3 linked regions of the Dongshaea marina genome follow. The main gene of each other region encodes a partner of the protein of the gene in region 3 in a complex. Links are inferred from orthologs where the notes say so. Each region holds a gene or a part of one and is shown on either strand. Other genes may lie near its edges. The genes, in order: dinB, holA and dnaN.

Region 1 (7,937 bases), 4.1 Mb from region 3 along the record:
TACCGAGATAAATGGCAACGTTTTGGATAATGATAGTGATCCAAATGGTGATGCAATCCGTGTTGTTGCCGTGGACGGTGACTCAGGAGTCGTAGGAGGCACATTGGCCGGTGAATATGGAACTCTGCAACTCAATGCTGATGGTAGCTACACCTATGAGCTCGATACCGATCATGAGCTGGTACGAAATGGTGATCACTATCTGCATGAGCAGTTTGATTACACCATTACCGATGAGCATGGGCTGACTGCCAGCTCAACCCTGGATATCCATATCAACCAGGGGGACTACGATATTGTCTTCAAAGGACAGGATGCAGGTTATGTGAATGTTCTCGGAACCTATAATCTGGATGAGCAGGGCAATATCATCAATGTTGAGATTATCATGGAGGCATCCAAAGATTACCGTGGTCTCGAAGCTCCGGATAGAGGTGACATATTGGCTTCCTATGATGTGAGCAATAAGGTTGGTATGTTCATCCTGGCCAATGGTGCCAAGAACCATGGTGAGATCGATCCCGAGGATATTGAGTTTACCCTGGGTGAAGATGGAACCTATACAGCCACAGTCAACGGTGATGAGCAGGCAGTCTATTTCACTGACAGTTCATTCAACGTCGATGGCAAAGATCACTTCCAGTTTGAAGTGCATGAAGATGGAACTGGGTCACTGGCAATTGCAACTGAGGACCTTCCTGAGCTGGGAGATAATGACTTCAATGATATCTTCCTTGAATTCAGACCAACCAGTCAGGGTATTGAGTTAGATCCGGATGACTTCCAGGATGATACATCTGAGGTTTCAACAATTAATATCCTGAGAGGCGCTGAAGGTGAGGAGGATGAGTTTGTTATTCCATCGTTCGACCTGGAGGAGGACGAGGTCGTTATCCATCGCATTGAAGATTTTGAAGAGGAAGATGTGGTGGATCTGAGTGAGCTACTGGATAACGTTGCCGAAGAGGAAATTGGTGACTATCTTGAGCTGAGTTTCAGTGAGGATGAGGATGGGCCTGCGAGCATTATTCAGGTCTGGACCAATGGTGATGATACCGAGACACCTCAAACCGTGGTGCTGGAGGGCGTTGATCTCAGAGATGATTATCCAGGTCTAAGTGAGAGTGAGATCTTACAGCAGATGATAGATGATGAGCGACTCATTCTGGATAGTGATATCTAACCGTTAGCTGCTCGGTATAACCAAACACCCGGCCTTGGTGCCGGGTGTTTTTGGTGGGAGTTGCTAAAAAGTTTTGTAGCCTAACTCGGGGTGTATGGCAACCGATACGTTGTGAACTCATCCCTGGAACGCTACCGCACAGGTATCATCCCTGATCCCCTTTTTCAGCTCAGTATCCTACCTCTCGCTTCGCTTCGCTTCCTTGAAGCTTCACCCCAGTAGCAGCAGGCCGGTGCCGTTGATACCAGTGCATCAATGATATCAGCAATAGATCTGAAACATGACCATTCAGCTAATTATCTGTTTTCTATTGAGATAACTACTTCGCAAGAAGAAGTAAAAAAAATAAAAATAACACAAAGATAGTGCCGAGAAAGAACCATGAAGGTGAGCTAATGAGGTGTTTGCCATTAATGTACTTGTCAGTTTTCTTTATGGTTGCTTCGCCTCTGAACAACCGACCTATTTTTGAGCAGATAAACAGCAGGTAGAGCCATACCAGAGCCGAGATAAACATGGGTAACAACCCCTGATAGCTAGCTGTCGTCAGGCCTAAAGCGGCTGAGAGGCGGGGAAGGTTCTCAACTAAATTGTGTAATACCCATTCTCCCGGGGCAAAAAAAACAGATTGGATCCAATGCCAGAAGTTTTCCATCATACCTCACCACTGTCCCTGATCATTTTAGTTATAGCATCTCATCTGAGTGTTGGTTTGAAAAGCAATACTCAGTGTGGGGCTGAATTAATAGTTGTGCTTGCGATACATGATCCGATTGTCCCTGTTGTATGCTCCCCACAGGGCCTCAACCTGGGGTGGATCGATCCAGTTGCTGGTGGTACCAGACTGCTGATTCAGATATTCCAGCGAACTGCCCGTGAGGGGGAGTGTGATCTTGACTCGCCCCAGGGAACCCGGTGAGCATAACAGTAATCCGTAGTCGGTTGAGCTTGCTGCATAATCTCCGTCACAGGTATTAAGTCGGGTTACTCCCGGAGCCAAGTTATAAGAGATGGCTGTTGTTTTTGTCGGGTCACAACCATCGATATCTGCACAGTCCAGGCTCACTGAGCCTCCCGAGGCTGGCTTTGCTGCTCCGTTGAACGTCATCAGGTTATCCGCAAGAACAGTACAACTATCTAAGCTATTGATCTCAAAACTATCGCCATCCCAGTATTCAAGACGTACCATGGGTTTAAGGTCTATATCGCTCCGTTGAGCCCTGACTCCCTGAAGGTTGATCCGCCCCAACCAAAACGGTGCAGCGGTCCCACCGGGAACGGCTAGCTCGCCCAGCAGCCGGGTGGTCTCGCCACCAACTACCAGTTGGTCATCACTGCCTGGGATCTCAATCTGCTCACCATCACCGCCTGAGGCCAATAGACCTAATTTTGCCTGATTATAGGGGCCGTCTCCTAAGACTCCATCCGTGATCTTTCGGGAGATCCCCATCGAACCGCTATAGACATACTGGTCATCCTGGCCGCTTCCCCATAAGGTGTTGTCGATTATGCCGCTATTCGGCCAGGATGAGTCCGGAATGAGGCGCTCCACCTGATTACTGGTGTCTGTTTGGCCAAGTAGCAGGTAAAGCTTGAGGGTGGCTTGTTTGGTGTAACCTCGCAGATAACTATAGTTGCGCACAATAACATCGGATTTGTTCTTAGCCTTGAGAGTCAGGCTTGCATCGGTCAAGGCGTCTTCATCTCCCAAGTAACTAAAAGCGGGGCAGGCATTGATGGTGGGAATAAAGGCATCAAGGGTGAGTTTATCTGGATAGAAACGGCCGATGGTGGATGAGGCTCCGCTGACCGTACTGGTAATACCGGGAAATTCGAGCTGTGATTGGGCCTCAAGAGTCATGCCTCCGACTTCACTATAATTAACCGCTGCGGTTAATTTGCCCCGACTAAATGTAGGGACGGCACCACTAAGATTAAGGGTTCCATCGACATTTGATGGGGAAACCGCCTGAATATTGGTGAAACTGATATCTCCTACCGACATCTTGGTTGGATCTATCGTGGAGTCATAACTCTCGGTGGTGCAGTTTCCGCTGGCCGGTGCACAATTGGCTGTGACCGCTTCTATATCGACTTTAAAGTCAGTGCCGGCTGAGATGAAGGCATTTCCGGAGCTGGCTGTTCCACCAGGATTATTAGTGCTTTGCTGGTCATAGACCCGGCTGATGTATAGTGCGTGGGGTCTCCAGTAGAGGGAGCTGCTCCCAATGTATTCATAATTATTGGATGTGAGACTTCCGCTGAGGCTGATACTTCCAGCATCGGGGTAGTTGATAATGAACTCAGATTTTCCTGAGCTGAATGTCAAATTAAGTTGCTTTGCACTATTTGCTGGCTTTTGCTCCCCTGCAATGGTCAGCTGGCTGACAGGGATACTCTTGTTTTCACTGACATAATCAAACTGGGCCGAGAGTGTTTGTGAGCCCACGATTGCGGTTTCTACTGTGCATTCACCTTGTTCTAATACACTGACCTCTATGGTGACATCTGTATTTGCACTGTGGGGCGAGGTTGTCTTTGGAGTAAATTGCAATGAGGTTGCCTGGAAGTCGATTGACTTGCTGGCACCGCTCATGCCGCTCGCTGTCGCTGAAATGTTTACTGTGCCTTTTTTGTCATAGGTAAAGGCAAGGGGGGCCGCTCCTGAGTCACCTGCGACAAAGCGATAGGTTGCATTGGGTTCATTTGGCGTTAGTACACCCTGGGCTCCCTGTGTGCTCCAGGTCACAGTACCGCTTGGAGTTTCATTGACTGTGAGGCTAACGGTTCCCGTATAGTCAATATCCAGATCACCCTGGGCATCGTAGGCTCTAATTGTAATGGGGTGGCTCCCAAGGCAATTTCCAGTCGATGGGCTGTCAAGAATCAGGCTGGGCTCTGAGGATGTTTCATCAATAAGCACCCCGTTTTGGGTAATACTGAGGCGATTCGTATGCACAGCCCCGGAGAGGGTGGAGTTTTGGATTAAAGCTGCACCTTCAACATAGACCAGTGCATTAGCTAATGTATTGACCAGGTAAAATGGCTCACTACCGGTATTTTGTGAGTTGTAGATGACGAAGGTGAGAGCTGAGCTGGGGTTGTCGGTGTTGATTGTCGCGTTTCTGGCAACCAGGGTAACCTTTATATTAAGTTGGCTTAGGGCTGAAACTCGCAGTCTGGCGTCATCCATATCAAGGTCTTCAATCCAGTAGCCTTGTCCTGAAAAGGTGGCCTGGGCATTATTTCGTAATCTTAGTGTTCGGATTTTGGTATTGTTTGCGATTCGGATACTGCAATTACTTCGAGTGATGTAGATCTGATCATAATTCCCCTGACCAATCCCAAAGAGGCTATACCAGGCACAGCTTAGCCAGCTATCGATATTGATATCATTTGTTGCTGTATTTGTCGGGAAGTCAGCCTGATCAAGCTCAAGGCCCTGCTCATAATCCCCGGTGGCTTCACAAGCTCTTTCTTCACAGGTTGTTGAACCCAGAGGAGTGGGTTCGGTTGAGTCATATTTAAACTGGTAAAAATTGGAGCGTATCTGCCCGGAAGGCTCCATATTCAATACACCGCTCGCGCTATGGCTTTGCGCAACCTTAGGAAATGTTGGGTTTTCTCCCGTAGGAGGTGGAGGAGGATTCGTGCCTGCGATGGCATGAGCTGAGCCCAGGATCCCCAAAGTCAGCAATAAAGCTCGAAATTGATTCATGAACCTCATCGTTGGTGCTGGCTCATTTGAAGTTAAGAGTTATATCGATTGAGTATAGGCTATAACAGTGAAACAGGTGCTGGATGAGAGGGAAAGTCCAGGGGAGTCTATGCCGTAAATAACTTTATTTTCAATTGGTTGGCTTTTTATCGGCGTTTTGAGTTGCTCCACGGACCATAAACACTGTGGTTGCTTTTGACTCAGCGAGAGTCTCTCCTTTATCCGAGATGAACTTTAATAAGATCGTATGTTTACCATGGCTCAGATCTTGTACTTGCAGTCCAGCCTGAGACTCCAGCTCTTTGATCATCCGCCCATCCACCCAAAGCTGCATGCGGTATGGCTTAGGCGGTGTAGGAGTGATTTCAGCCAACACAACCATATTCCCCTGGTAGCTACGAATGGTCGAATTATCTGAGGGTTGAGTGAGAGTGACTTCATACTCGATTTTTTCAGGTTCTTTAAAAGGTGGTGGAAGAGTAGGCGATTCGAGCTGGACCGCCGGAGGCAGTTTACGCTCGACCTGCACAGCCTCCGGAAGCGGGGCATCCGAATAATGGGTGATCCCTTTTTCATCCACCCATTGATAGATAGGTTCGGCGCTTAACCAGATCCCGATTCCGAGAACCAGGGCGGCGAGCATCGCTTTGAACATCAGCCGCATACACTATTTCTTGTTGGCTTTTTTATTAGGGTAGCAGCGCCACTGCATCGATGCTTATAGCGCAGGAAATTTAACTAGTTTCGTATAGCTTAAATACCTTGCTCATTCATCTAACTTGAGCCATGGGCGAAGTTACTTTCGGAGTAACATAGCGTGAGGTAGGGATATTGAGCTGGGAAGGGTTATCAGGGATGGTAAGCGGCGAACCGCGAAGCTCTACGGAGGGGTAAAGTTGCTCCAGGAGCAACGTAACGCGAGATAGCGTGGAATTGCTTGTAGATCAATGAAACGAGAAGCAGGATGCTGAACTGGGACGGGTGACCAAGGATGGTCACCATCGAGCTGGGGAGAATTATCAGGGGATGATAAATACGCAGCGCGTAGTAAGCTTTTGATTACTTTTGGCGATACAAAAGTAATGTGCTGTCGGGCACCCCCGACATTGTTTGTAGCACTGCTGTAAATAAAATAACTCGGATAAGTGCTATACGTATGAGCGTTTAGCTGAACTAGAGATCCAGCTCTAATTGACGCTGCTCCCCCTCATCGGCGAGGGCCACGCTGATTCCTATGAGGCGAACGCTGCGCCCCGCTGAACGCTGCCAGGCATCACGCAACAGCTGGATAAACAGCACGGCAGAGAGCCGGTTACAGCTATGAGAGGCGGTGGTCTGGCTAAAGTCATTGAATTTGAGCTTGACCGTTTGGGAGTGGATCTTGAATTGACTGGCCACCGGTTCACCGAGGCGCCTGAGAAGCTCCGGGTAGAGCTCATCACTGATGATGGCTTCAGCCTGTGAGAGTTGGTCAATATCTTCAGCCAGAGTATTTTCAACCCCCTTGCTCTTGCGGACTCTCTCTGTCACTACCTCTCGGGGATCAATGCCCTGACAGCGATTAAACAGGGATTGGCCATGACGCTCTCCCAGCAGAGATGTGAGATCACCGAGCTCAGCCTGCTGAATATCCGCTCCAAGATAGAAACCACCGCCCTGTAGCTTGGCCAATGAGGAGGGGCCGACCCCCGGGATCCGCTTCAGCGGCAGCTTTGCCAGGTAGCTGAACAGCTCTTCGGGGGGCACCACCTTCTGGCCATCGGGTTTATTATCATCGCTGGCTATCTTAGCCACCATCTTGATGGAAGAGATCCCGGCCGAGGCGGTGATCCCCAGCTCACGAATTTCGCTGCGGATCGCCTCCATGATGAGAGAAGCGCTGCCCTGAAAGTGGGGGGAGTCGGTGAGATCCAGGTAGAACTCATCGATCGAGGCCTGCTCTACCTTGTCACAGTAGCGGTGGATAATATCGGCGACCTGCCCGGAGAGCTGTTTGTAATAGCTGTAATCACCCGGGATCAGGGTGAGCTGAGGGCACAGTTGCAGGGCGCGGGCCGATGAGATGGCACTCTTGACCCCAAAACGCCGGGCCAGGTAGTTGGCGGTGGCGATTACCCCACGCTTTTGCGGCGATCCCCCAATCGCGAATGGGCGATTTTTAAGCTCAGGATGGCGCAGCTGCTCTGCTGCGGCAAAGAAGGCATCCATATCTAATAGGGCGATTTTTCGTACTGAGCTCATGGGGAGGAGGGGCTATTTCTGATGGCTTCAGTGTAGCATTTATTGAGGGGTTCCCGGCACTCCTATGCGAGTGCCACACGTATAGTTTACCTGACGTGCGGTCAGCGTTTTGTGCCTGTGGGAACATTGCTACTGCCGAGTGGCGGCGGGTCAGGCCGTTCCCAGGCATCCTGCCTTCCACGGCATTGATACATCCTGTATGGCAGAGATGCTCACCCACTCCCCCTAACAACCCCCAGGGTGCCCCCTGATTCTTGTCTTTCCTCAAAATTATGGTGAATTTGAAGCTCAGCGCAAACACGCCGTCCATGGCGTGGCTGCGCACTCGCTGCATCCATGCAGCTCAACATCAAATCACCTTATGATTCATCGGCACGAATCAAAGGGGGATCTCAAACCACCTCTTCGATTTAGATTGGGGGACCGTTACGATCATTCATGAATCTTAATGTGGAATCATTGAACCTAATCGAAGAGAGGAAGTTTAATCCCCGTGAGCGAGAGTTGAGGTGAACCGCAGAGATTTGCTGTCTCTTTTCGAGGCATGGACGCCGAGCCGCGAAGGTCGATGGTTGGACCCATCGTGCGTAGCGAGTTTTTGATTACTTTTGGCGATACAAAAGTAATGTGCCGTCGGGCACCCCCGACACCAGTGGCGATAGCCACCAATAGCTATCCGCAGGATAAAAAAGACCGCAGTTTGACCAGCGGTCAGCTATTTCTGCACTAGATGCAGATGTCCTCCGGACTGGGGTTTGTGCTTGCAGCACATTGCCACTGCCGAGTGGCGGCGGG
Region 2 (7,986 bases), 4.1 Mb from region 3 along the record:
GTTGCCAGTCGCGGAATTTACGCTTGGTGCCTGGGATCTGGAAGTAACCAGCGCCGAAAAAGCGCATCTGTGGAGTGATGAGGCCGGTGTCCAGTCCCATGATTGCCATCAGGGGTTTCACCGTGGATGCCGGGGCATAGATCCCCTGGGTGGCCCGGTTGATCAGCGGATGGTTGGGGTTATCCAGCAGCGAAGTATAGCGCTTGGAGCTGATGCCATGGACAAAAGGATTCGGGTTGTAGCTGGGGCTGGATGCCATCGCCAGTACCGCCCCGGTCTTGGGCTCCAGCATCACCACCGCGCCACGGCGGTTGGCCAGATCTTCCTGGGCCTTCATCTGCAAGCGCAGATCGATATTGAGATAGATGTCGTGCCCCGGAACCGGCGGATGATAGCTGAGGGTGCGTACCACTTTCCCGACATTGTTAACCTCAACCTCCTGGTAGCCCACCTTGCCATGCAGCACATTCTCATAATACTTTTCGACCCCCTGCTTGCCGATATCATGGGTACCGGCGTAGTTGGAGAGCTCGCCGGTTTCCTCCAGGTGCTGCAGGTCACGGTCGTTGATCTTGGCGACATACCCCAGCACATGGGTCAACACACTGCCATAGGGGTAGTAGCGTTGTAGCCTGGCCTCGATAGAGGCGCCGGGGAAGCGATAGCGCTGCACGCTGAAGATGGCGACCTGTTTTTCCGTGAGATCTTCTGCCAGGGTCACTGGCTCAAAGCGGCGGTGGCGACGCAGCTCCTTGTAGAAATCATCGATCTGATCCGGATCCAGCTTGAGGAGCTTCTGCAGCTCGGCAACGGTTTGTTTGAGATCCTTGGTCTGATCCCGGCGGATATCCAGGTTGTAAGAGGGGCGGTTCTCAGCCAGCAGGATGCCGTTGCGATCATAGATGAGGCCCCGGGTCGGCGCGACCGGAACCAGCTTGATCCGGTTATCCCGGGAGCGGGTCTTGTATTGCTGATAGGAGTCTATCTGCAGGTGATACAGATTGACCAGCAAGGTCAGGATCATGGCGCACACCGCCAGGCAGGCGATTAGAGTTCTGCGATAATAAAGAGCCGCCTCCTTGCTGTGATCCTGCATGGCGATCCGCTGTTTCAGCATCCACTACTCCCGATGATAAGGGTGGTTTGTACTCAGGCTCCAGGCGCGATACAGGCTCTCAGCCATGATCACCCGAACCAGGGGGTGCGGCAGGGTCAGGGGCGACAGCGACCAGCTCTGCTCTGCGGCACGCTTGCATTCGGGGGAGAGTCCCTCGGGGCCACCGATCAGGATCGACACATCTCGCCCATCGAGCTTCCACTTATCGAGCTGGGTTGACAGCTGATGAGTGGTCCAGGGCTTGCCCGGAATATCCAGGGTGACGATTCGGTTGCCGCGCGGGATGGCAGCCAGCATCTGCTCGCCCTCTTTTTGCAAAATTCGCGCGATATCGGCATTCTTGCCCCGCTTACCCGCCGCGATCTCAACCAGCTCCAATGGCATATCTTTGGGAAAGCGCCGTTGGTACTCGCTAAATCCCTGCTCAACCCAACCCGGCATCTTAGTGCCGACGGCGACCAGCTGTATCTTCATTCCCCGTGTGCTCCTGCCTGGCTCTCACCCCAAAGCTTTTCCAGCTGATAATAATCCCGGCAATCATCCTGCATCACATGCACAATGACCTCGCCTAAGTCGACCAGCACCCATTCACCGGCATTTTCCCCCTCAACGCCCAGCACCGGCTGCTCAAGAGTCCGGGCCTCATGGGTGACATGGGCAGCCAGGGAGCGAACATGCTGGGCCGAGTTTCCGGAACAGACCACCATGTAATCGGTGACGCTGGAGCGCTTCTTCACATCTAAAGTGACAATCTCCCGCCCTTTTAGTTCTTCTAATTTTTCGATGCTAAAGGATAATAGCTGCTGACTTTGCAAGGTTCTTCTCCTGTTCGTTGGCGAAAGGCCGGCGATTATATCACTGGGGTCGAGTGGGCCGATACAGGCCCTGCTGGCGAATGTAGTCAAGGACCGCATCGGGCAACAGATAGCGACACTCCTTGCCCTCACGGATCCTTTGGCGCAGTTCGGTGGCAGAGATGTCAAAGGTTCGGTTTTCAACAAACTGGACCAGGCCACACAGTCGGGTCTGCAGGGCTCCCAGGGTCTGATCCTGGTGCGCCTTGAGCCAGCTGGCAATGGGCTCGCCAAACTCTGGATTCCATCCCGGGCGGTGGCAGATAACCAGGTGGGCATAGTCGGTCAGCTCCTCCCAGCGGTGCCAGCTGGCAAGGCTTAATAGAGAGTCCATTCCCATCAGAAAACACAGGGGGGTATCCGGATACTCTGCGCGTAGCGATTGCAGGGTATCGATTGTGTAGGAGGGTTTGAGGCGCTTAAGCTCGCGATCATCGACCTCAAATCCTTCAACATCGCGGATGGCGAGTCGGGCCATCTTCAGCCTGTGTTCGGCGCAGGAGTGAGGAGTATCCCGGTGCGGAGGAATCGAGTTGGGAATAAACAGAATTTTCTGTAAACCAAGTTGCTCCCGGGTTTCGATGGCGGGGCAAAGATGTCCGATATGGATGGGATCAAAGGTCCCACCAATGAGTCCTATGGCTTGTTTCATATGCTGTTAGCTATGGGGAGGGTTGGGTGAGCAAATCCGATACACAGCTGCTCCAGGAGACGCCAGCTTTGTGGCTCATCAAATTGGCTGGCCGCAAGATTAGCCTTAGCGCAGAGCTGGAGCAGGTAGCTGAGCTGGCTCAGGGTAAGCTGACTCAAGACTCTTTCAAGCTGCTTTTGTCGCCAGGGCCAGATCTTTAGTTTTTTATACAGGGTTCCCAAAGGCTGACGCTGGCTCTTTTGGGCACACAGCGGATAGAGCTGCTCCAACTCATGGTGGAACAGCCAGATCAGTTGAGCGCTCTCGGTTCCCTCGGCTTTCAATTGGCGAAGAATATGCCGGGCCCGTTTGATCCTTCCCTCATAGAGGGCATCGATCAGCTGATAACGGGAGAAATGACTGTGCTGCTCAACGATCGTCTGCAGCTCCCGGACTTCAATCGGCGATGAAAGCTGTTGTAGTGGCAGAAGCTCCAGGGTCTGCTTGGCCGCCAGCAGGTTCCCCTCAAAGGCGTGGCACATGAAGGTGATCGCATCGGGAGTGGGATTGAGGTTCAGTGCCCTAAAGCGCTGCTGCATCCAGCGCGGAAAGTGCTGATGATCCGGATGGGCGATCGGCACATAGACTCCCTGGCTGGCGAAGCGGCTAAACCACTGACTCTTTTGCTGGGCCGTGTTGAGGCGCGGGCCGCTCAGGATCAGCAGAATATCGGCATGTAGCAGGGCGCATAGTTGCTCCAGCTGTTTGGCTACCTTGTGATCCGGAACTTTAGGAAACTCCAGTTCAATCAGCTGTCTGGAGGAAAAAAGACTCAGCTCCTGGCAGGCCTCAAATAGCGGTTGCCAGTCAAATGAGCCTTCTACTTTAAAATGCAGCTGTTCATCAAACCCCTGGGAGCGGGCGGTAGCGGCGATCGCATCCCGGCTCTCCTGCTTGAGCAGGGGCTCCTCCCCGAACAACAGATAGCAGGCCGCAAGGCCTGCTTTAAGTTGCTGATTCAGCTGCTCGGGATAGACACGTTTCAAGGTTTATACCGGCTCAGTTGGGCCAGGATTTGATTGGCAGCCTGGATCTCCATCTCTGAGCTCAGGCTGCTTTCTGATTCAGACGAAGCCAGCACCTGATTTGACTGGTTAATATAGCTTCGGGTGAAGTGCAGGTTGTAGAGCTGAGGTTCCTCGCCCGGGACGGTCAGAGTATAGGTACTGTAGACCTCAACCACAGTCTCGGCCGTTGTCCCTGTATCGGTCAGGGAGGCAACCGTTGAGGTTTGGCTCAGGGGATTTACCCTGAGGATTGGAGTGTTCTTATCCGCCTTGCTGACCAGATCGACCCCGGCGATTTTCAAACGGTTCACCACCATACGATAGAGGTTACTATTCTGATCACCCACCACCTGCAGGGTTTTTAACTGAGGCGGCAGGGGCGGTGCGGTGCGCATCTGGAAACCACAGGCCTGCAACAGCAGACCTGCAATCAGCAGTGGCAAGAGGCGAAGCGCTCTTTTCACTTGTGCTCCTTAGTTGGCAACAATGTTAAGTAGCTTGTTGGGAACAAAGATCACCTTGCGAATGGTCTTTCCGTCGGTGAACTTGCTGACATTATCTTCCGCCAGCGCAAGCTCCTGGACCTGTGACTGCTCGGCATTGGCAGGGACCGTCAGCTTGGCACGGACCTTACCATTGACCTGAACCACCACCAGTTTCTCATCTTCAACGATGGCAGCCTTGTCGACATTTGGCCACTGGGCCTGGTCGATGGCGCCTTCGTGACCCAGCTCCTTCCACAGCGCGAAGCTTGCATGCGGGGTGATGGGGTAGAGCATGGTGACAACCGCGGTCAGGGCTTCGTGCATCAGCGCCTTGTCATTTTCAGACTCAAGAGGTGCCTTCACCAGCTGATTCATCAGCTCCATCACGGCAGCGATCGCCGTGTTGAAGGTCTGGCGACGACCGATATCATCACTGGCTTTATCTATGGTCTTGTGCAGAGCCCGGCGCAGAACTTTTTGCTCATTGCTCAGAGTGCTGAGATCAAGAGCCGGATGTTCGCCAGCTTCCTTGTACTGGTGAGCCAGGCGCCACAGGCGACGCAAGAAGCGTTGAGCCCCCTCAACACCCGAGTCAGACCACTCCAGAGTCATGTCGGCGGGAGAGGCAAACATCATGAACAGACGCACCGTGTCTGCACCGTATTTCTCCACCATCAGCTGTGGGTCGATGCCGTTGTTCTTCGACTTGGACATCTTGGTCATACCCGCGTGGGTTAATTCGTTGCCCTGCTGATCGGTTGCCCTGGTGATGCGTCCCTTGTTATCGCGCTCCAGGATCGCCTCGGCAGGGCTAACCCACACCCGGGCACCCTTGTCATTGAGGTAGTAGAAGGCATCCGCCAGTACCATTCCCTGACACAGCAGGCGCTTGAACGGTTCATCTGAGTTGACCAGTCCGGTATCACGCAGCAGCTTGTGGAAGAAGCGCGCATATAGCAGGTGCATACAGGCATGCTCGATGCCGCCGATGTACTGGTCGACCGGCAGCCAGTAGTTAGCCTGCTCAGGGTTGAGCATGCCGTCCTGGTAGTTGGGGCTACAGTAGCGAGCATAGTACCAGGAGGATTCCATGAAGGTATCGAAGGTATCTGTCTCACGCAGTGCATTCTGCCCCTGGTAGCTGGTTTGTGCCCAGCTCTTATCGGCCTTGATCGGGCTCTGAACCCCATCCATGACGACATCTTCGGGCAGCACCACAGGCAGCTCTTCGGCAGGTACCGGAACCACCTCACCATTGTCCAGGGTTTGCATCGGAATTGGTGCTCCCCAGTAACGCTGACGAGAAACCCCCCAGTCACGCAGGCGGAAGTTCACCCGCTTGCTGCCAAGACCCAGCTCATTGAGTTTATTGGCGATTGCATCAAAGGCATCTTCGGAGCTCAGACCGCTGAACTCTCCAGAATCAAACAGCACACCCATCTCGGTGAAGGCCTGCTCTGAAATATCCAGCGCACTGCCATCGGCAGGCTTGATCACAGGGATTATATCCAGGCCATATTTGCCGGCGAACTCATAGTCGCGTTGATCGTGAGCGGGAACCGCCATCACCGCACCCGAGCCATAATCCATCAGCACGAAGTTAGCGACCCAGATTGGAACTTCTTTACCGGTCAGAGGATGGATAGCATGAAGGCCTGTGGCCATCCCCTTCTTTTCCATGGTGGCAAGCTCTGCTTCGGCGACCTTGGTGTGCTTACACTCTTCGATGAAGGCGGCCAGCTCAGGGTTGTTGTGGGCGGCTTGCTGGGCTAGTGGGTGGCCTGCGGCAATTCCCATGTAGCTCACCCCGAACAGGGTGTCGGGACGTGTGGTGTAGATATCAAAGCTCTGATCTGAATCTGCCACCTTGAAGGTCATCTCGACCCCTTCGGAGCGGCCAATCCAGTTGCGCTGCATGGTCTTGACCATCTCAGGCCAGCCTTCGAGCTTTTCGATATCGTCCAGTAGCTCCTGGGCATACTCGGTGATCTTGATAAACCACTGAGGGATCTCTTTTTGCTCGACCGGTGTGTCACAGCGCCAGCAGCGGTCATCAACTACCTGCTCGTTGGCCAGTACCGTCTGATCGTTGGGGCACCAGTTGACCGAAGAGGTCTTCTTATAGACCAGTCCCTTCTCATAGAGCTTGGTGAAGAACCACTGCTCCCAGCGGTAGTAATCAGGATCACAGGTCGCAAGCTCCCGATCCCAGTCATAGCCAAGGCCCAGCATCTTTAGCTGACCCTTCATGTACTCTATGTTTTCATAGGTCCAGGGAGCCGGAGCCGTATTGTTCTTGATCGCAGCGTTTTCTGCAGGCAGACCAAAGGCATCCCAACCGATCGGTTGCAGAACATTTTTGCCCTGCAGTCGTTGGTAGCGGGCGATCACATCACCAATGGTGTAGTTGCGCACATGCCCCATATGCAGTCGCCCGGATGGGTAGGGGAACATGGACAGGCAGTAGAACTTTTCTTTGCCCTCTTGCTCAGTAGCCTTGAAGGTTTGGTGATCGGTCCAGTGGGATTGAACCTTGGATTCAATCTCCTGAGGAGTATATTGCTCTTGCATCGGCGATACCCGGGTTATAAATTGCTAAGAAGAAGTCATAAAATCGCCATAGAATACCTTAGACACGGCGGTTGCAACAATAGCCAGCGGTGGATTTTGGTTGTGAGATAGCTGGTGGCCCATAGGCGATTTCAAGCGCCTGTTTGAGGGATAAGAGGGAGTTGTATTATGGAAAGAAAACGTAGCGGTTATACGCTTTTTGTCAATCACCTGAAGCAGCACTGGCAACAGACTGAAACCTTTCAGAAAAAACAGCTCGAGGAGCTGATTGATACCACCGAGGAATATCTGACCGCGGCCGGCGATCTCACCAAGGATGAAGCGGAGCTCATCGCCTGCTATGTCAAAAACGATCTGGGGCACTGGCCAAAGAGATCTCCCAGAGTCGGGGCTCGTTTCGTGAGGGAGTTTTTTACCTGGCTCTCAAAGAGACACTGTGGCACTGGCTGGAGGAGGTGGCGGATCACACCCGGATCGAATGGTCCGAGCTGGCCCTGATACAGGCTGAGCGCAATGATGAGGTCAAAGCTGGAGAGTGGAGCGCTGCGGCACGCCTTAAGTGTGATAAGTGCGGTGAGGAGCAGCTCCTCAAACATCCGGATGTGGTGACCGCCTGTGGCAAATGCGGTGAGCAGGCATTTCATCGAAAGGAATTTAAATAGCTTTCAGTTTCTATCCTGCGGATAGCTATTTGCAGCTACGCTGCATATGCCGGCGCTGGCCGGCGGCAGGCAAGAAGGTGCGCTCGCCCGCACCCTCTTGCATCTCCCGGGGCGCCCCGACCTCGCTTTATCTTCGGCTCACCTGATGATTAAGGCACAGCTTAGACGCGACTCCTGCCGCACAGGGGTTGCGCCAATGGAACGAGAGCCATGGATGGCGGCAGTTCCCTGTCGCGGCTAAGCTCTCATCACATCCATGTGATTCGACCTTACTCCTCTATGGTTCGCCTCAGCGCTCACTCACGGGGGATAAATCAACTCTTCGACTCAGCTATAGAGATACTCTTGGGTCAATCTTGATGTTTGATGTTTGATGTTTGATGTTTGATGTTTGATGTTTTCAAGGAAAATAACAATACAAGGACAAGCCAGAGGTCGTATCGACTAACTCGCTTACCGGAAGTTACCCCCGTCTATTTGCGCCGAGAGTTTAAAATAGGAGCAGAGGGGGAGCGGCATGGATGCCGCGAAAAGGCAACCAGTACATGGAGGTACTGTTTGCCTGGACCTTTGCGAGTTTGAAACTTGAGGGAAAAGCA
Region 3 (7,892 bases):
AAAAGGATCATGGCAAGTCCGAGTGATAGCCTGACATTGTTCATTTGATATCTCCTGTGTTTATTCGGGGAGTATAGATATCAACCAGAAGACCAATTACAATAACTAGAACAATAAACATCAAAAATAAGACAGATGGCCAGACTCTCATCAGATGCAGCCTTTGATCCCGATCAGTTAAACAACCCGGTCCTTGGGATCGCAGCCAGCGTGGGCCTGAATCATGATGCTGGATGGCACAGTCATGAAAAAGCCCAGATATTATTTTCTGAACAAGGTTGTATGAATCTGGAGTTCGGCGATAACTTCTGTATTCTGCCTCCCGGCCGGGGGCCTGGATCCCACCCCGGGCCCACCACCGTGTCTCACAAAAGAATACCGTTGAGTATCGCTCTATCTACCTTGATTCGTCGCTGTATCACTCCCTGCCTCGTAACCCTGAAATTATCTCCCTGAATCCACTACTTAGAGCCCTTATCGAGAGGATCGCCCTGAGCGACTTTGAGCAGAGCTGGAAGCATGGCTCCCATTATCATCTCTTACAGGTTCTGTTCGATGAGCTCATAAGAGCCCCAAAGGAGTCTCTCGGGCTCAGGTTGCCAACTGACACTCGAATGACTCCCCTACTCAAGCTTATTAAACTTCCAGGGTGCATTCCAAACCTGAAACAACTCGAGATACTCATCGCCGCCTCGGGAAAAACCATCTCTCGTATCATGTCTCGTGAGACAGGAATGAGCTATCAGCAATGGCGCCAGCAGTGGCGACTCATGCGCTCCATTGAGCTAATGAACGATAAGCAGCCCCTGTCTCGGGTGGCCTTCGAGCTTGAGTTCAGCAGTGACAGCGCATTTATCTCTTTTTTCAGGCTACATACGGGACAAACTCCGAAACACTATATGCAGGGGACAAACTAACACTTGAAAACACAGGTGTAACACATTGATTTTAAAGGTTTTTTATCGGGATCGCCTATTTCTTGTTTCACGTGAAACATCAAAAACTCCTTGCGGGCAATATACCCATTTAAAGAAGATGGTTTACAATAACGGGCTATTTGCATGCTGGCAGAGAATAATGAAGCTATCCCAATTTGGCGAGAAATTAGCAGCCCAGAGTAGCATTGTCGAACTCATGGAGGATCTGAATCAGGGCCTGAATGATCCGGATACCATCATGCTTGGAGGTGGCAACCCGGCGTTTATTCCAGAGGTTGCCCGTCATTTTGAGCAAGAGATGGCTAAGATGCTCAACCAGGGCACTCTGGTCAAGGCACTCTCCCGCTACGACAGCCCCTCAGGGAATGACAGCTTTAAGCATGAGCTGGCCGAGATGCTTAATCAGCTCTATGGCTGGCCGATCACCGAAAAAAACCTGGCTCTGACCAACGGCAGCCAAAGCTCATTCTTCTACCTGTTTAACCTGTTTGCCGGTCGTTTTTCTGATGGTTCAACCAGGCAGGTGGTATTCCCCATGGCTCCTGAATATCTTGGCTATGCGGATAGCACAATTGACCCTGACAGTATAAGAGCCGTGAAGCCACTCATTGAAGAGCAGGAAGGTGGCTTTTTTAAGTATCACCCGGATCTGAATAACCTTGGGCTGACAAACAGAAGTGGCCTTATCTGCCTGTCTCGCCCGACTAATCCAAGTGGCAACCTTATCTCTGACAGCGAGCTTAAAAGGCTTGCGAAGATCTCAGCCAAGGCGGAGATCCCGCTACTGATCGATTGCGCCTATGGACTGCCCTTTCCGAATATCTGTTTTAACCGGGCGACTCCCTACTGGGATCACAACTGTATCCTATCACTCAGCCTGTCTAAGCTTGGATTTCCCGGAACTCGTTGCGGCATCATAGTTGCGGATGAGCAATTGATCGCGACCATCAGGAATATCAACGGCATGATCAATCTGGCTCCCGGTGCAATCGGGCCCCGGCTACTGCTGAACTCAATCAAAAATCGCAAGCTGCTGGAACTGGCTGATCACACAATTCGTCCCTACTACCAGGAGCGCTGTAACCAGGCGATCGCCCTGCTCAGGCACAAGATCAGCGACAAAAGGGTATTGCTCCATCAACCCGAAGGTTCGCTGTTCTTATGGCTATGGCTAAAAAACCTTCCTGTCACCTCCTTTGAGCTCTACAAGAAACTAAAAGACAGGGGGCTGCTGGTGGTTCCCGGTGAGCCATTTTTTAGTGGAGTTGATGATAAGAGCTGGCCACATCAAAGCCAATGTTTACGTCTAAACTACACTCAACCTCTTGATGAGCTTGAGAAGGGCTACCAGATCCTGGCTGATACCCTGAGCGATATCGGTTATCTATAACCCCGAGAAAAGAAGCCACAAGCAATAAAAAAGGAGCCCGAAGGCTCCTTTTTTTATTCGCTAAAAGCTTAAATCAGATATCCAGGTTTGCCACTTTCAGGGCATTTTCTTCGATGAACTGGCGACGCGGCTCAACGTGATCTCCCATCAGGGTCGCAAACAGTTGGTCCGCAGCAACCGCATCTTCGATGGTCACCCGCAGCATTCGACGAACCTCAGGATCCATGGTGGTCTCCCACAGCTGCTCAGGATTCATCTCACCGAGTCCCTTATAGCGCTGGATGCTCACACCCCGAGCTCCTTCATTCATCAGCCAGTTGAGGCCATCCTCAAAGTTTGCGATCGGCATCCGCTTTTCACCGCGGCTCACATAGCTACCCTCTTCGAGCAGTGAAGCCAGCTTCTCACCCAGCTGCAAAATACGTGAGTATTCACCGGAAGCAAAGAAGTCGTAGCTCAGAGGATTCGCATGCTCAATACCATGCTGACGGATCATCACCACAGGCAGATAGATGCCACGCTCCTCATCAAGCTTGGCAGTCACTGAGTAATCACAGCCATTAACCTTGCCTTCACACAGTGCCAGCTCCAGCTCTTTACACCAGGTTTCTACCACTGATTGCTCATTCAAAGACTCAATTGCCAGAGCCGATTGATAGATCAATTGGTTCAAAACCACAGATGGAATACGCCGGGACAGGCGCTCGATCAGCTTCTGAACCTTACGATATTCGGCAATCAGCTTCTCCAGAGGCTCACCACTAATCCCGGGAGCCGACTCATTGACATGCAGTGCGGCACGATCCAGGGCCATGGTGGTCTTGTATTCGAGCAGAGCCAGTTCATCTTTGAGGTATTGCTCCTGCTTACCCTTTTTGACTTTATACAGAGGTGGCTGAGCAATATAAACATAGCCGCGCTCGATTAGCTCCGGCATCTGACGGTAGAAGAAGGTAAGCAACAGGGTCCGAATGTGCGCACCATCGACGTCCGCATCGGTCATGATGATGACGTTGTGATAGCGCATCTTGTCCGGATCATACTCATCCCGGCCGATGCCGCAGCCCAGAGCCGTGATCAAAGTTGCCACCTCCTGAGAGGAGAGCATCTTATCAAAGCGAGCTTTTTCAACGTTGAGGATCTTACCCTTAAGTGGCAAGATCGCCTGGTTTTTCCGGTTACGACCCTGTTTGGCGCTACCACCTGCCGAGTCACCCTCCACTATGTAGAGTTCTGAAAGTGCCGGATCCTTCTCCTGGCAATCAGCCAGTTTGCCGGGCAGACCGGCCAGATCCAGTGCTCCCTTGCGGCGAGTCATCTCACGCGCCTTGCGCGCAGCCTCACGCGCCCGCGCGGCATCGATGATTTTTGAAACCACCGAGCGTGCATCCTGAGGGTTTTCCAGAAGATAATCACTGAGCTTTTCACCCATGGTCTGCTCAACGGCGGTCTTCACTTCAGAGGAGACCAACTTATCCTTGGTCTGAGAAGAGAACTTGGGATCCGGAACCTTCACCGAAATAATGGCGGTCAAACCTTCCCGGGCATCATCACCGGATGCAGAGGTCTTGGCTTTCTTGCTATAACCCTCTTTATCCATGAAGTTATTCAGTGTTCGGGTCAGTGCGGCACGGAAGCCCGCCAGGTGTGTTCCACCATCGCGCTGAGGAATGTTATTGGTAAAACAAAAGATATTCTCCTGATAGGCATCATTCCACTGCAGGGCGACTTCAACGCTGATCCCATCGTCACGCTCCATATTAAAGTGCAAAACCTTCTGATGGATCGGCGTCTTGCTACGATTGAGATATTCAATGAATGCCTGAATCCCGCCCTCGTAGCAGAAATGATCTTCACGGTTCTCCCGCTCATCAATCAGGCGAATTGACACCCCCGAGTTAAGGAAAGAGAGCTCACGCAGCCGCTTGGCCAGGATGTCGTAGTGGAAGTTGGTATCAGAGAAGATCTCTTCACTTGGCCAGAAGCGGATCTCAGTACCTGAGGACTCGGTGCTTCCAACCTCCTTGAGAGGCTCCAGAGGCTCCCCTAAGTGATAGTTCTGCTCATGGATATGCCCCTGGCGACGAATAATCATCTGCAGACGATCGGACAGGGCATTTACCACGGAAACCCCGACCCCGTGCAGACCACCTGATACCTTATAGGAGTTATCATCAAACTTACCACCGGCATGCAGTACCGTCATGATAACTTCGGCCGCCGAACGCCCCTCTTCCGGGTGCATATCCACAGGAATACCGCGACCATCATCTTTAACCGAGACAGATCCGTCCGCATGGATGGTGACTATGATGTCACTACAATGACCCGCTAATGCCTCATCAATCGCATTATCGACCACCTCAAATACCATGTGATGCAGGCCGGTTCCATCATCGGTGTCCCCGATATACATTCCCGGACGCTTACGCACCGCATCCAGACCTTTTAATACCTTAATACTTGAGGAGTTATAACTGTTATCAGCACTCATCGCTTGCTCTCACACTTCGGGATATCTCAGAAATCCTGCCATGTTCCACGTGAAACATCTTATCAGCCCGGGCAACCAGCTCGGGATCAAGATGATCAAGATCAATGGCTGTGACAAAGATTTGAGAATCGCTCTGTTGTAACCGTTCCATCAATAGATGGCGCTTTTCTGAGTCGAGCTCAGAGGCAAAATCATCGATTAAGAAAATAACTTTCTTATCGCCCTGTGCTGAGAGGTAACAACCCTGCGCCAGGCGCATCGCACATACCATCAGCTTCAGTTGTCCTCTCGACAGGATGTCGCAAACAGGAACACCATTTGCCTTTAGCCGGAGATCGGCCTTATGGGCCCCGGTGCTGGTATAGCCCAGCACCCGATCCCGTTCAAAATTTGCCTGAAGAAGCTCTCCGAGGGATTTTTCATGATCCCACCCCTGATAATAATCAAGAGAAACTTCATACTCAGGAAGAAAAAATCCAATAAAATCAACAGCTTGCGAGAAAAATCCTTCGCAATATTCCGCCCTTTTTTCCGCGATCTCTTCACTAATCCGGGTCAGCTCCTGATCCCAGAAACCGAGCGCCTGATAACCGCGGCTCTGCTTAAGCTGTGCATTACGCTGCTTAAGAAGCCGGCTAAACTGTTTCCACAAGGGGTGAAAGCTATTGTCCTGGTAGAACACTCCCCAGTCGATAAAGGATCGCCTGAGTTTAGGGCCACCACTGAGCAACTCACCCCCCTGGGGATCGATCAATTGTACCGGCAATAGCCTGGCAAGGGCCGCAAGGCTATCCGCGGATTGGCCGCCAATCTTTAGCTGGGACACCCCCGATCGACTCCGCTCCATGCCGATCGCCAGCTCAGTTGCAGCATCCTCATCGGACAAGCGCCCGAACAATACATAGGCCGACTCCCCATGACGGATGATCCGACTAGCCCTGTGGGAGCGAAATGAACGCCCATACCCCAGGCAGTGGATCGCCTCCAGCAAACTGGTCTTACCACTTCCGTTATTCCCGGTCAGCAGGTTAATGCCGCGGGCCGGTTGCAGTGAGGCGTTTGCGATATTACGAAAGTGATGCAGATTCAGCTGAGAGAGAAGCATCACCTAGAGTCGCATCGGCATGATCACGTACAAAGAGGCCTCATTGTCCGGATCTTCGATCAGTGCACTGCTATTGGCGTTGGTCAGGGCCAGGCGAACCGTCTCGCACTTGAGGGTGTTGAGAATATCCAGCATGTAGGAGACGTTAAATCCGATCTCCATCTCTTGTGCCTGATATTCAACATCCAGATACTCTTCCGCTTCCTCTTGCTCCGGGTTGTTCGCGGTAATACACAGCTGATTCTCGCTAAAGCTCAGACGAACCCCACGAAACTTTTCATTCGACAATACCGAAGCCCGCGCCAGTGCCTGCTTGAGGGCATCACGGTTGGCCAGCAGGAACTTATCACTGTTGGCAGGGATCACCCGCCGCACATCCGGAAAGCGACCATCGACCAGCTTGGTGGTAAAAATGATCCCTGGGAGCACCACCCTGAGGTTGTTCTGCCCCATCTGTAGTAGCACCCGGTTTTCATCACTGTCCAGCAGCTTCGCCAGCTCCAAAACCCCCTTACGCGGCACTATCATCTGGTGCTCCGGGAGCGCCTGCTCCTGCATCACCTCCAGGCAGCACATCGCCATCCGGTGGCCATCGGTCGCCACGGTGCGCAGTTTCGAGCCCTCGGTCTCAAACAGCAGTCCGTTGAGGTAGTAACGCACATCCTGGCTGGCCATAGAGAACTGAGTGGCATCGATGAGCTTACGCAACTCTCCCTGGCTGAGCTCAAACTCGAGGATCGACTCCCACTGCTCAATGTTTGGAAAATCCTGAGCCGGCAGGGTTGCCAGTGAGTAACGGCTGCGGCCGCTACGCACCATCATCCGCTCATTTTTAAGGCTAAAGGTAATATCGACCCCTTCGGGCAGGGCGCGGCAGATATCCAGCAGCTTGCGCGCCGGAATGGTGACCCGTCCCGGTTCATCGATGGATGTCAGCGGAAGCTGTCCTATCATCTCCACCTCAAGATCGGTGGCGGTAATCGACAATGAGCTGTCATCCACAACAAATAACAGGTTGGACAACACCGGCAGAGTCGGCCGGCCACCTAAGATCCCCGCAACCATCTGGAGGGGGCGCAATAACGATTCGCGGTTTACCGTAAACTGCATCAGGCTCACACTCCTTAAGAGGAAAGGGTTCGGATCAGGTTAGAGTAATCTTCCTTGATATCATGGCTCTCTTCACGCAACTGACCGATTTTACGGCACGCATGAAGTACAGTCGTATGATCCCGACCACCGAAGGCATCACCAATTTCAGGTAGGCTACGGTTGGTCAGCTCCTTAGACAGGGCCATGGCTAACTGACGCGGGCGAGCCACACTGCGGCTGCGTCGCTTCGACAGCAGATCGGCAACCTTAATCTTGTAGTATTCCGCCACAGTTTTCTGAATGTTATCTATGGTGACCAACTTCTCCTGCAGCGCCAGCAGATCACGTAGCGCCTCACGCACAAAATCGATATTAATCGCACGCCCAGTGAAGTTGGCGTTGGCAATCACCCGGTTCAGGGCGCCTTCCAGCTCCCGCACATTGGAACGCAAACGCTTGGCGATAAAGAAGGCAACCTCATCGGGAAGATTGATCTCACTCTCGTCGGCCTTACGCATCAGGATCGCCACCCGGGTTTCAAGCTCCGGCGGCTCAATGGCCACAGTCAATCCCCAGCCAAAACGGGACTTGAGGCGATCCTCAACCCCGTCAATCTCTTTGGGATAGCGATCCGAGGTCAGGATGATCTGCTGATTGCCTTCGAGCAACGCATTAAAGGTGTGGAAAAACTCCTCCTGAGAGCGCTCCTTGTTTGCAAAAAACTGAATATCATCAATTAGCAGGGCATCCACACTACGGTAGTAGCGCTTAAACTCCTCAATGGCATTATTCTGCAGCGCCTTGACCATATCCTGGACAAAACGCTCAGAGTGCATATAGATCACCTTGGCGTTCTTCTTGCGCTGCTTAATC

The links.
Region 1: the proteins of dnaN (region 3) and dinB are in contact, whole or in part, in a solved structure (PDB 1OK7), measured with the Escherichia coli proteins. The link is inferred for Dongshaea marina from one-to-one orthologs.
Region 2: the proteins of dnaN (region 3) and holA are in contact, whole or in part, in a cryo-EM structure (PDB 8GIZ), measured with the Escherichia coli proteins. The link is inferred for Dongshaea marina from one-to-one orthologs.

Annotation. Positions count from the first base shown.
Region 1 is NZ_CP028897.1:4,132,217-4,140,153, reverse strand. Bases 5,109-7,937 are described here. They hold dinB (DNA polymerase IV), read right to left. Parts: upstream 7,143-7,937; coding sequence 6,075-7,142; downstream 5,109-6,074. Other genes in these bases: DB847_RS19345 (DUF4124 domain-containing protein), read right to left, coding at 5,109-5,565. In the rest of the region: DB847_RS19360 (retention module-containing protein), read left to right, coding at 1-1,183; DB847_RS19355 (hypothetical protein), read right to left, coding at 1,503-1,838; DB847_RS19350 (DUF6701 domain-containing protein), read right to left, coding at 1,926-4,901; more of DB847_RS19345, read right to left, coding at 5,032-5,108. UniProt on the Escherichia coli protein: Poorly processive, error-prone DNA polymerase involved in translesion repair and untargeted mutagenesis. Copies undamaged DNA at stalled replication forks, which arise in vivo from mismatched or misaligned primer ends.
Region 2 is NZ_CP028897.1:4,075,052-4,083,037, reverse strand. What follows is about bases 1,635-4,512. They hold holA (DNA polymerase III subunit delta), read right to left. Parts: upstream 3,649-4,512; coding sequence 2,620-3,648; downstream 1,635-2,619. Other genes in these bases: leuS (leucine--tRNA ligase), read right to left, coding at 4,143-4,512; DB847_RS19065 (LPS-assembly lipoprotein LptE), read right to left, coding at 3,645-4,133; nadD (nicotinate-nucleotide adenylyltransferase), read right to left, coding at 1,973-2,623; rsfS (ribosome silencing factor), read right to left, coding at 1,635-1,932. Outside these bases: mrdA (penicillin-binding protein 2), read right to left, coding at 1-1,117; 23S rRNA (pseudouridine(1915)-N(3))-methyltransferase RlmH, read right to left, coding at 1,121-1,591; more of rsfS, read right to left, coding at 1,588-1,634; more of leuS, read right to left, coding at 4,513-6,725; DB847_RS19055 (zinc ribbon-containing protein), read left to right, coding at 6,894-7,223; DB847_RS26160 (zinc ribbon-containing protein), read left to right, coding at 7,142-7,387; DB847_RS19045 (hypothetical protein), read left to right, coding at 7,909-7,986. UniProt on the Escherichia coli protein: Part of the beta sliding clamp loading complex, which hydrolyzes ATP to load the beta clamp onto primed DNA to form the DNA replication pre-initiation complex.
Region 3 is NZ_CP028897.1:204-8,095, reverse strand. Bases 4,985-7,768 are described here. They hold dnaN (DNA polymerase III subunit beta), read right to left. Parts: upstream 7,038-7,768; coding sequence 5,931-7,037; downstream 4,985-5,930. Other genes in these bases: recF (DNA replication/repair protein RecF), read right to left, coding at 4,985-5,927. Also shown: DB847_RS25250 (hypothetical protein), read right to left, coding at 1-44; DB847_RS24655 (helix-turn-helix domain-containing protein), read left to right, coding at 615-917; DB847_RS00025 (valine--pyruvate transaminase), read left to right, coding at 1,078-2,328; gyrB (DNA topoisomerase (ATP-hydrolyzing) subunit B), read right to left, coding at 2,402-4,822; more of recF, read right to left, coding at 4,812-4,984. UniProt on the Escherichia coli protein: Confers DNA tethering and processivity to DNA polymerases and other proteins. Acts as a clamp, forming a ring around DNA (a reaction catalyzed by the clamp-loading complex) which diffuses in an ATP-independent manner freely and bidirectionally along dsDNA.